DNA from 2 places in the Streptococcus dentalis genome. Region 1 is predicted to be linked to the other one. Evidence: predicted binding sites of a transcription regulator. Region 1 holds the regulator's gene; the other holds the start of a gene.
The links. Region 1 encodes Rex, which represses fermentation and respiration genes when NADH is low (regulators of the CRP and FNR family bind a similar motif). Its sites were predicted from a motif close to TTGTGAANTANTTCACAA; they were not measured.
Positions count from the first base shown of each region.

Region 2: adhP (alcohol dehydrogenase AdhP) is a predicted target of Rex. The motif match lies at 1,539-1,556, and genes of this name have one in related genera.

Region 1 covers NZ_CP139418.1:1,462,590-1,466,806, reverse strand. The annotation lists gene SM121_RS07145 (class A sortase) at 1-547, shown strand, start outside; gene SM121_RS07140 (hypothetical protein) at 717-995, shown strand; gene radC (RadC family protein) at 1,050-1,733, shown strand; gene SM121_RS07130 (redox-sensing transcriptional repressor Rex) at 1,786-2,433, opposite strand; gene SM121_RS07125 (DUF4649 family protein) at 2,564-2,779, opposite strand; gene SM121_RS07120 (DUF1831 domain-containing protein) at 2,781-3,128, opposite strand; gene SM121_RS07115 (cysteine desulfurase family protein) at 3,138-4,217, opposite strand, start outside.
Region 2 covers NZ_CP139418.1:1,952,940-1,957,156, forward strand. The annotation lists gene SM121_RS09605 (NCS2 family permease) at 1-441, opposite strand, end outside; gene SM121_RS09610 (Cof-type HAD-IIB family hydrolase) at 617-1,429, shown strand; gene adhP (alcohol dehydrogenase AdhP) at 1,620-2,642, shown strand; gene SM121_RS09620 (PTS sugar transporter subunit IIB) at 3,016-4,005, shown strand; gene SM121_RS09625 (PTS mannose/fructose/sorbose transporter subunit IIC) at 4,033-4,217, shown strand, end outside.

The sequences.
Region 1 (4,217 bases):
GAGCTTTGATTTCCAACATGTTAAGTCACTCTCGACGGAAGCTGTGATCAATGCCCAATGGAAGGCTCAGAAACTTCCTGTGATTGGGGGAATTTCGATTCCTGAATTGAACATGAATCTTCCGATTTTTAAGGGACTAGAAAACGTAGCCCTCTACTATGGGGCAGGGACCATGAAGGAAAACCAAGTTATGGGGCAAGGCAATTATTCTCTCGCCAGTCACCATGTATTTGGCTTAACTGGTGCAAATGCCATGTTGTTTTCACCATTAGAGAAAGCCAAGGCTGGTATGAAGATCTACATCACGGACAAAGAGAAAGTCTATACTTATGTCATCTCGTCAGTTGAGACAGTGACTCCAGACCGTGTAGATGTTATTCAAGATCGTGAAGGCGTTAATGAGATCACTTTGGTGACCTGTGAGGATGCTGCAGCGACTTACCGTACGATTGTAAAAGGGAATTTGGAAACCTCTGTTGACTATGACAAGGCTCCAAAAGACATCCTGGATTCATTCAGCAAGTCTTATAATCAAATGCAACTTTAAGAAAATAAAGTCCGAGACAGAAATGTCTGGGCTTTTTCTATGTAGGAAACTAGGAGAAATTCTTGTAAAATTGTAAGAGATTGGTAATATTATGTAAGGAACTTGTCATAATATTGAGGGAAATTCAGTATATAATAGAGGAGAAAGAGTATGATAAGGAGGTAGGATAGTGACAAAAGAGCGAATTTATCATCTCTTGCATCATTTCTATAATCTCTTAGTAAATGATTTTCCACGAAATGGATTAATTACGAAAGGAATCTACGAAGTAGAACAGGTTTACCAAGCTTTAGAGGCCATTCCTCAGAGTCAGGAGTACCTGATTCGCTGTGAAATTCAACAGTTTTTAAAGGAGCTTGAACAAGTTCAAACAGGTTATCAGATCCGCTTTAATAAAGATGAAGTATTAGTGTTAGATGATTTGAAGCAAGAAATTGCCTGCAAATAATGAAAGGTCGTCGTTTTCTCTATTTATTACGAATTAATAAGTGAGGAGGAAATTATGTACGACATATCATTTATTGAACCGTCTTTGCTTCCTAGGGAACGTTTGGTTTCTGAAGGGGTGGATAAGCTGAGTCATCAGGAATTGTTATCCATTCTCTTGCGAACAGGCAATAAGCAAAAAAGCGTTTATGAGATTGCACAAGGTCTTTTGAGTTCGGTTAATAGTTTAAAGGAGTTAAGTCAATTAACCCTAGAGGAGCTACAGGAAATCTCTGGTATTGGCCGGGTGAAGGCCATCGAACTTCAAGCTGTGATTGAGTTTGGACGAAGGATTCATAAAGACGAATTGATGAGTTCTGAACAAATCATGAGTAGTCAGAAATTGGCCCATAAAATTCAACAGGAAATCGGCCATAAGAAACAGGAGCACCTGGTTGCCCTTTATTTGAATACGCAGAATGAAATTATTCATCAACAGACCATTTTTATTGGAACAGTGAATCGAAGTATTGCGGAGCCACGTGAAATCCTACATTATGCACTAAAACACATGGCGACGTCCATCATCTTGGCTCACAATCATCCATCTGGTGCCGTATTTCCCAGTAAAAACGATGATGAAGTAACGCATCGAGTCTTAGAGGCCTGTGAAGTGATGGGTTTAACCCTATTGGATCACTTGATTGTATCTGAAGAAAATTACTATAGTTATCGAGAAGAAACAGATTATTTAGTTTAAAAAAGGTTGGAATCCTCTGGTTCCAACCTTTTTGTTGTTAAAGTATAAGTCTTTATTCTTCGTTTTTTCGCATGAAATAAAGGAGTGTTTGCAATTCACTGGTGAGGTCGACATATTGGACGACGACATCTTTAGGAACTGTCAGATGCACTGGTGAGAAGCTGAGAATCCCTTTGACCCCAGCGTCTACCAAAAGGCTAGCCACTTCTTGAGCCTTGACGCTTGGAACAGTTAGGATGGCTGTTTGAATGCCTTCTTGTTTGAGCTTTTCTTTAATAGAGGAAATACCGTAAATGGGAATTCCGTCCTTACTTTTGGTATTGATCAGTTCATGATCGTCAAGATCAAACGCCATGACAATTTTCATCTTATTGCGTTCATGGAAGCGATAGTTGAGAAGCGCACTTCCCATATTTCCGATCCCCACAATAGCGACATTGGTAATGGCATTATCATTTAAGAGATCCGCAAAGAAGTTCATCAGTTTTTTTACGTCATAACCAAATCCCCGTCTTCCTAATTCACCAAAATAAGAAAAATCTCGGCGAACGGTAGCAGAGTCAATCCCAATTGCATCCGCAATTTGCTTGGAATTGACGCGCTCTATTTTTTCAGAGTTAAAGCGTTTAAAAATGCGGTAGTAGAGCGATAAGCGTTTTGCTGTTGCGCGTGGAATTGGAGTATTTTTATCATGTTTCACAATATCACAACCTTTCCCTCTTATTGTATAGGAAGATTGTGAAAAAATCAACTATGTAGACCGATTTTTCAAAAATATATTTGTCTAACTAAAAAGCTGATGGTGATGGGAGAGTTCCATCATCATCAGCTTAGTTTTTAGCTTGTTCTAATTTTTTCAAAAAAGCATAGAGTCCATCGACACGCCCCGTATAGGGGAGCTTTTCACCCTTGTATTCAATGGAAACGATTGAGTAAGAGTCAGGTAAGGTTACACAGCCTGAAAAAGCTAAGATGCAGGCTGCAAGGTCGGGATAAGTAGTCGTTCGTTCTACTTGGTACGCGTCGATATAAGTTAGGGTTACCATATTAAACCTCTGTTTTGTTGAAAATTTCTCTTTCAACGAGACTATCCATTAAGAAATAGAATTTTTGTTGGATAATGTCATTTTCTGGATTTTTAAAGATATTAACCAGGCGAAGACCTGACTTATCTGTAATATTGATTTTAAAACCAGTGAGGTCTTTGTTGAAGATAATTTTAAGCAGGAAACCTTCACCGCTATTTGGAACAGCTTCGAGCAAACGATTCAACTCGTAATTTCCAACTTTTGTAACAGCAAATGTATTGTCACGTAAGGTATATTTTTTAATATTTGGGTGAAGACTATAGGTATATTTGCAGTCTTTCAATGTGATACTAGTTTCAAAAGTCATATTGTTCTCCTATGATAAAATTTCTTTAAGTTTTGTGAGGAAGTCTTGAACCTCCTCTATGGTATTGAGTTCTGAAAAACTAATTCGAAGGGATTCTTTTAGGCGTGAGCTATCTTTTCCATAGAGCGCCTCAAGGACATGGCTGGGTTGAATGGTACCTGCGGTACAAGCAGAACCTGTAGAGACAGAAATTCCAGCAAGATCGAGTCGCATCAATAATACATCATTTTGGACACCCGGAAAGCCAAGGTTCCAAACAAATGGAAGATGATCATCATTCGCATTTACGTAGTAGTCGTAGGCTGCTAAACCATTGACTAGTTCTTGGCCGAGTTTTTGAACCTGGTTGAAATTTTCTTCTTGATGAAGTGTAGCTTGCTGAAGCGCGGTTGCCATCCCGACAATTGAAATGAGATTTTCCGTGCTGGCTCTCATCTTACTTTCCTGATCCCCACCATGTAAGAGATTATCAAAATCTTTGACGGCCGCATAAAGGAAGCCGACTCCCTTAGGGCCATGGAATTTGTGGGCAGAAGCACTGAGAAAATCAATTCCCAACTCTTCGGGATAGACAGGGACCTTTCCAATTGCTTGGACAGCATCAACGTGAAAGGCAGCTGGATGATCTTTTAAGAGTTCTCCGATTTCTTTAATCGGTAACAGATCGCCTGTCTCATTATTGGCAAACATGGTAGAGACAAGAATAGTATCCGGTCTAAGTGCAGCCTTGATATCACTAGACTGAATGCGTCCATCTCTTGGTTGGACGATCGTAACTTCAAATCCGAAACGTTCTACAAGATATTCGATGGGTTCTAGAACCGCATGGTGTTCCAAAGCGGTAGTAATGATGTGTTTGCCATCTGTTTGGTGTTTCAAGCAGTAGCCTTTTATAACGGTATTATTACTTTCTGATCCACCTGAAGTGAAGAAAATACGATTTGGAATAGTATGGAGAGACTGAGCAATTTGCTCGCGAGATTCTCGGAGAAGTTTACTAGCCATCCGTCCATGAGCATGGAGGCTCGATGGATTTCCAAAAGTGGTCTTCATGGTTTCAGACATTTTATCAATGACTTCAGGTAGAAG
Region 2 (4,217 bases), 490 kb from region 1:
AATCCCAACATAAGCCAAGAAAATCCCGATCCCCGCTGAAATAGCAGACCGAAGAGCGGTCGGAATTGATTCAATGATCATCTTTCGAACATTTGTCAATGTGATAATCAATGAAATCACACCACAAATGAAGACCATTCCCAAAGCTTCCTGCCATGAGTAGCCCATACCAAATACAACGGTAAAGGTAAAGAAGGCATTCAAGCCCATCCCAGGTGCTTGTGCATAAGGTAAATTGGCATAAAAAGCCATCATCAAGGTCCCGACAACGGATCCAATAATCGTTGCAAGGAAGACTCCTTGAGCTGGCATACCTGTTTGTGACAACATTTGAGGGTTTACGAAGAGGATATAACTCATCGCAAAAAAGGTTGTCAAACCAGCAAGAACCTCTGTCCGAACAGTGGTTCCATGTTCTGAAAGTTTAAAAAACTTATCCATTTCAGAATAAACTCCTTTTTCATCATTCTCGCTCCCAATCAATTTGCGAACGTTATTTCTATTTTACCAAAAGATCTTTCGCCTTTCAAGAAATCCTACTTCTCTTCTCGATTTTTGAGCGCTTTTCCGATTTTTCTGATATAATGGTCTCATTCTTCTCGAAAGGAACCGAATTATGCATAAAAAGATGATCGCTCTAGATTTAGACGGCACCCTCTTAAATTCCGAAAGCAAATTGAGCGACTTTACCATTGATACGATTAAAAAAATTAGTGCTCTTGGCCATAAAATCATTATTACAACAGGACGCCCCTACCGTATGGCACATACCTACTACAAACAACTAGAGCTAGATACTCCAATGATCAATTTTAATGGTTCTCTTACGCATCTACCTGAGAAAAAATGGGCGGATGAACAATGTTTGACTTTAGATAAAAAATACCTGCTAGATATGGTCGCTAACCGAGACACCATCCAAGCGGACTTTATAGCTGGCGAATACCGCAATAAATTCTTTATTACTGATCCAAATGAGCACGTTGCAGACCCTAAATTATTCGGTATTGAATCTTTCCAACCAGAAAATCAATTCAATCCCGAGCGGGTAACGAGCGACCCAAACTGTATCCTCTTTCAAACGAAAGCGGAAGACAAATATGCTCTGGCAGATGAAATGAATCGGCATTATGACTACAATCTGTCAATCAATACTTGGGGTGGTCCCTTAAATATTCTGGAATGCAATCCCAAAAATGTAACCAAAGCATCCGCTCTGACCTACCTTCTAGATAAACTCAATATGGATCAGAAGGATTTGATTGCCTTTGGAGACGAGCACAATGATACTGAGATGCTAGCTCTCGCTGGTCATGGATACGCCATGAAAAATGCTAGCTCCGTCCTTCTCCCTTATGCAGACTCCGTCACAGATTTCACCAATAACGAAGATGGTGTCGCGCGCCAATTAATTCAATTATTCTTATAATAGGAACAGACATGAGTTATCCCCTCATGTCTTTTTCTACCCTAAATACTTAATCGGTTAATCAATACCCCCCTATTTTTCCATTTTTTTCATTGCTTTGTCATCTAGTTTGTGATATTATTAACATAGTTATTAAAGAAGCGCTTTCAATAATACTAAACCACTTCTCGTTCACTTAAGGAGGAACAAAATGAAAGCTGTTGTTGTAAATCCAGAAGGTACTGGTGTTGAAATTGTTGCGAACAAAGAAATGCGACCACTTGAAACAGGGGAAGCTCTTGTTCAAATCGAATACTGTGGTGTCTGCCACACTGACTTGCACGTCGCACATGGAGACTTCGGTAAAGTTCCAGGCCGTGTTCTTGGACACGAAGGAATCGGACTTGTGAAAGAAGTTGCTCCAGATGTCAAGAGCCTTAAAGTTGGGGATCGTGTCAGTGTTGCTTGGTTCTTCGAAGGATGTGGAACTTGTGAATACTGTACAACTGGTCGCGAGACTCTTTGTCGGACTGTTAAAAATGCAGGTTACTCTGTTGATGGAGGAATGGCTGAACAATGTATCGTAACTGCAGACTACGCAGTAAAAGTACCAGAGGGATTAGATCCAGCCCAAGCTTCTTCTATTACCTGTGCCGGTGTTACAACCTACAAAGCTATCAAAGAAGCCAAAGCTGAACCAGGCCAATGGATCGTTATCTATGGAGCTGGTGGCTTGGGTAACTTAGCTGTTCAATATGCCAAGAAAGTCTTCAACGCTCATGTCATCGCTGTTGATATCAACAATGATAAACTCGAATTGGCTAAAGAAGTTGGGGCAGACTTTGTCATTAATGGTCGTGAAGTCGAAGATGTCCCAGGATTGATCAAAGAAAAAACAAATGGTGGAGCTCACTCTGCTGTCGTAACAGCTGTTTCTAAAGTAGCTTTCAACCAAGCAGTAGATTCTGTTCGTGCAGGTGGCCGCGTGATCGCAGTTGGTCTTCCTTCTGAAATGATGGACCTCAGCATTGTGAAAACGGTATTAGATGGTATCCAAGTCATTGGTTCTCTTGTAGGAACTCGTAAAGACTTGGAAGAAGCTTTCCAATTTGGGGCAGAAGGCTTGGTAGTCCCTGTCGTTCAAAAACGTCCAGTGGAAGATGCTGTCAAAGTCTTTGACGAAATGGAAGCCGGAACCATTCAAGGACGTATGGTACTTGACTTTACAAACTAAACAACTGAACCTACAGGACTAGCCCAACTGGGCTAGTCTTTTTGAGTGTTCTCAATCACTCTTATATACAATTTGTTATATATTTATTTTTGTTTTCGAGAATATCGTTTGATTCTCGGAATCTTTTCATTGAGAACCAAATCCTATAAAACATCTCTATTATTGATTTTTTAAGCATCAACAAGTAATAAACAAAATTCATTCAAGAGCATTCTTTTTCTATCTAACGATAATTTAACATAGTAAATCAATGTTTTTACATCGAGATTTTGATAGAAAAATTGACTTAAGTGTGGAAACGATTTATAATAAAGTAGCTTAAAGTTTTCTTAAACTGAAAGTCAAACAAATTTTATAAGGAGGAATGTCAATAATGAGTATTGGTATCATTATTGCTAGCCACGGTGAATTTGCAGCTGGAATCCACCAATCCGGCTCGATGATCTTTGGGGATCAAGAGAAAGTTCAAGTGGTTACGTTCATGCCAAGTGAAGGCCCGGATGATCTCTATGCTAAATTCAATGCAGCTGTTGCCGCATTTGATGCAGAAGATGAAGTCTTGGTTTTGGCTGACCTTTGGAGTGGTTCTCCATTTAACCAAGCAAGTCGCGTCATGGGAGAAAATCCAGATCGTAAATTTGCGATCATTACAGGATTAAACCTTCCGATGTTGATTCAAGCTTATACAGAACGTTTGATGGATGCAAATGCCGGCGTTGATAAAGTCGCTGCAAACATCATTAAGGAAGCAAAAGACGGTGTCAAAGCCCTTCCAGAAGAATTGAATCCTGTTGAAGAAGCTAGTACAGCCGCTGCTGCTCCTGTAGCCCAAGCTGCTATTCCAGAAGGAACAGTTATCGGAGATGGAAAACTCAAGATTAACCTTGCCCGCTTAGATACACGTCTTCTTCATGGACAAGTGGCAACTGCTTGGACACCTGATTCAAAAGCCGATCGGATCATTGTTGCTTCAGATTCTGTTGCCAAAGATGAACTCCGTAAGGAATTGATCAAACAAGCGGCACCAAATGGTGTGAAAGCAAACGTTGTCCCAATTCAAAAATTGATCGACGTTGCAAAAGATCCACGTTTTGGAAATACCCATGCTTTGATCTTATTTGAAACACCTCAAGATGCTCTTCGCGCCATCGAAGGTGGTGTTCCGATTAAAACCTTGAACGTTGGTTCAATGGCCCACTCAACTGGTAAAACCATGGTGAACAATGTGTTATCAATGGATAAAGATGATGTGGCTACATTTGAAAAAATGCGTGATCTTGGAGTAGAATTTGACGTCCGTAAAGTGCCAAATGACTCTAAGAAAGATTTGTTTGACTTAATTAACAAAGCTAACGTTCAATAATCGATTACTTACGAAAGGATTTTAAACATGTCTATTATTTCTATGGTATTAGTGGTCGTTGTTGCCTTCTTAGCAGGTCTTGAAGGTATCCTTGACCAATTCCAATTCCACCAACCCCTTGTTGCTTGTACCTTAATCGGTTTGGTAACAGGTAATTTGACTGCTGGCATTATGCTTGGTGGTTCACTTCAATTTATTGCACTTGGCTGGGC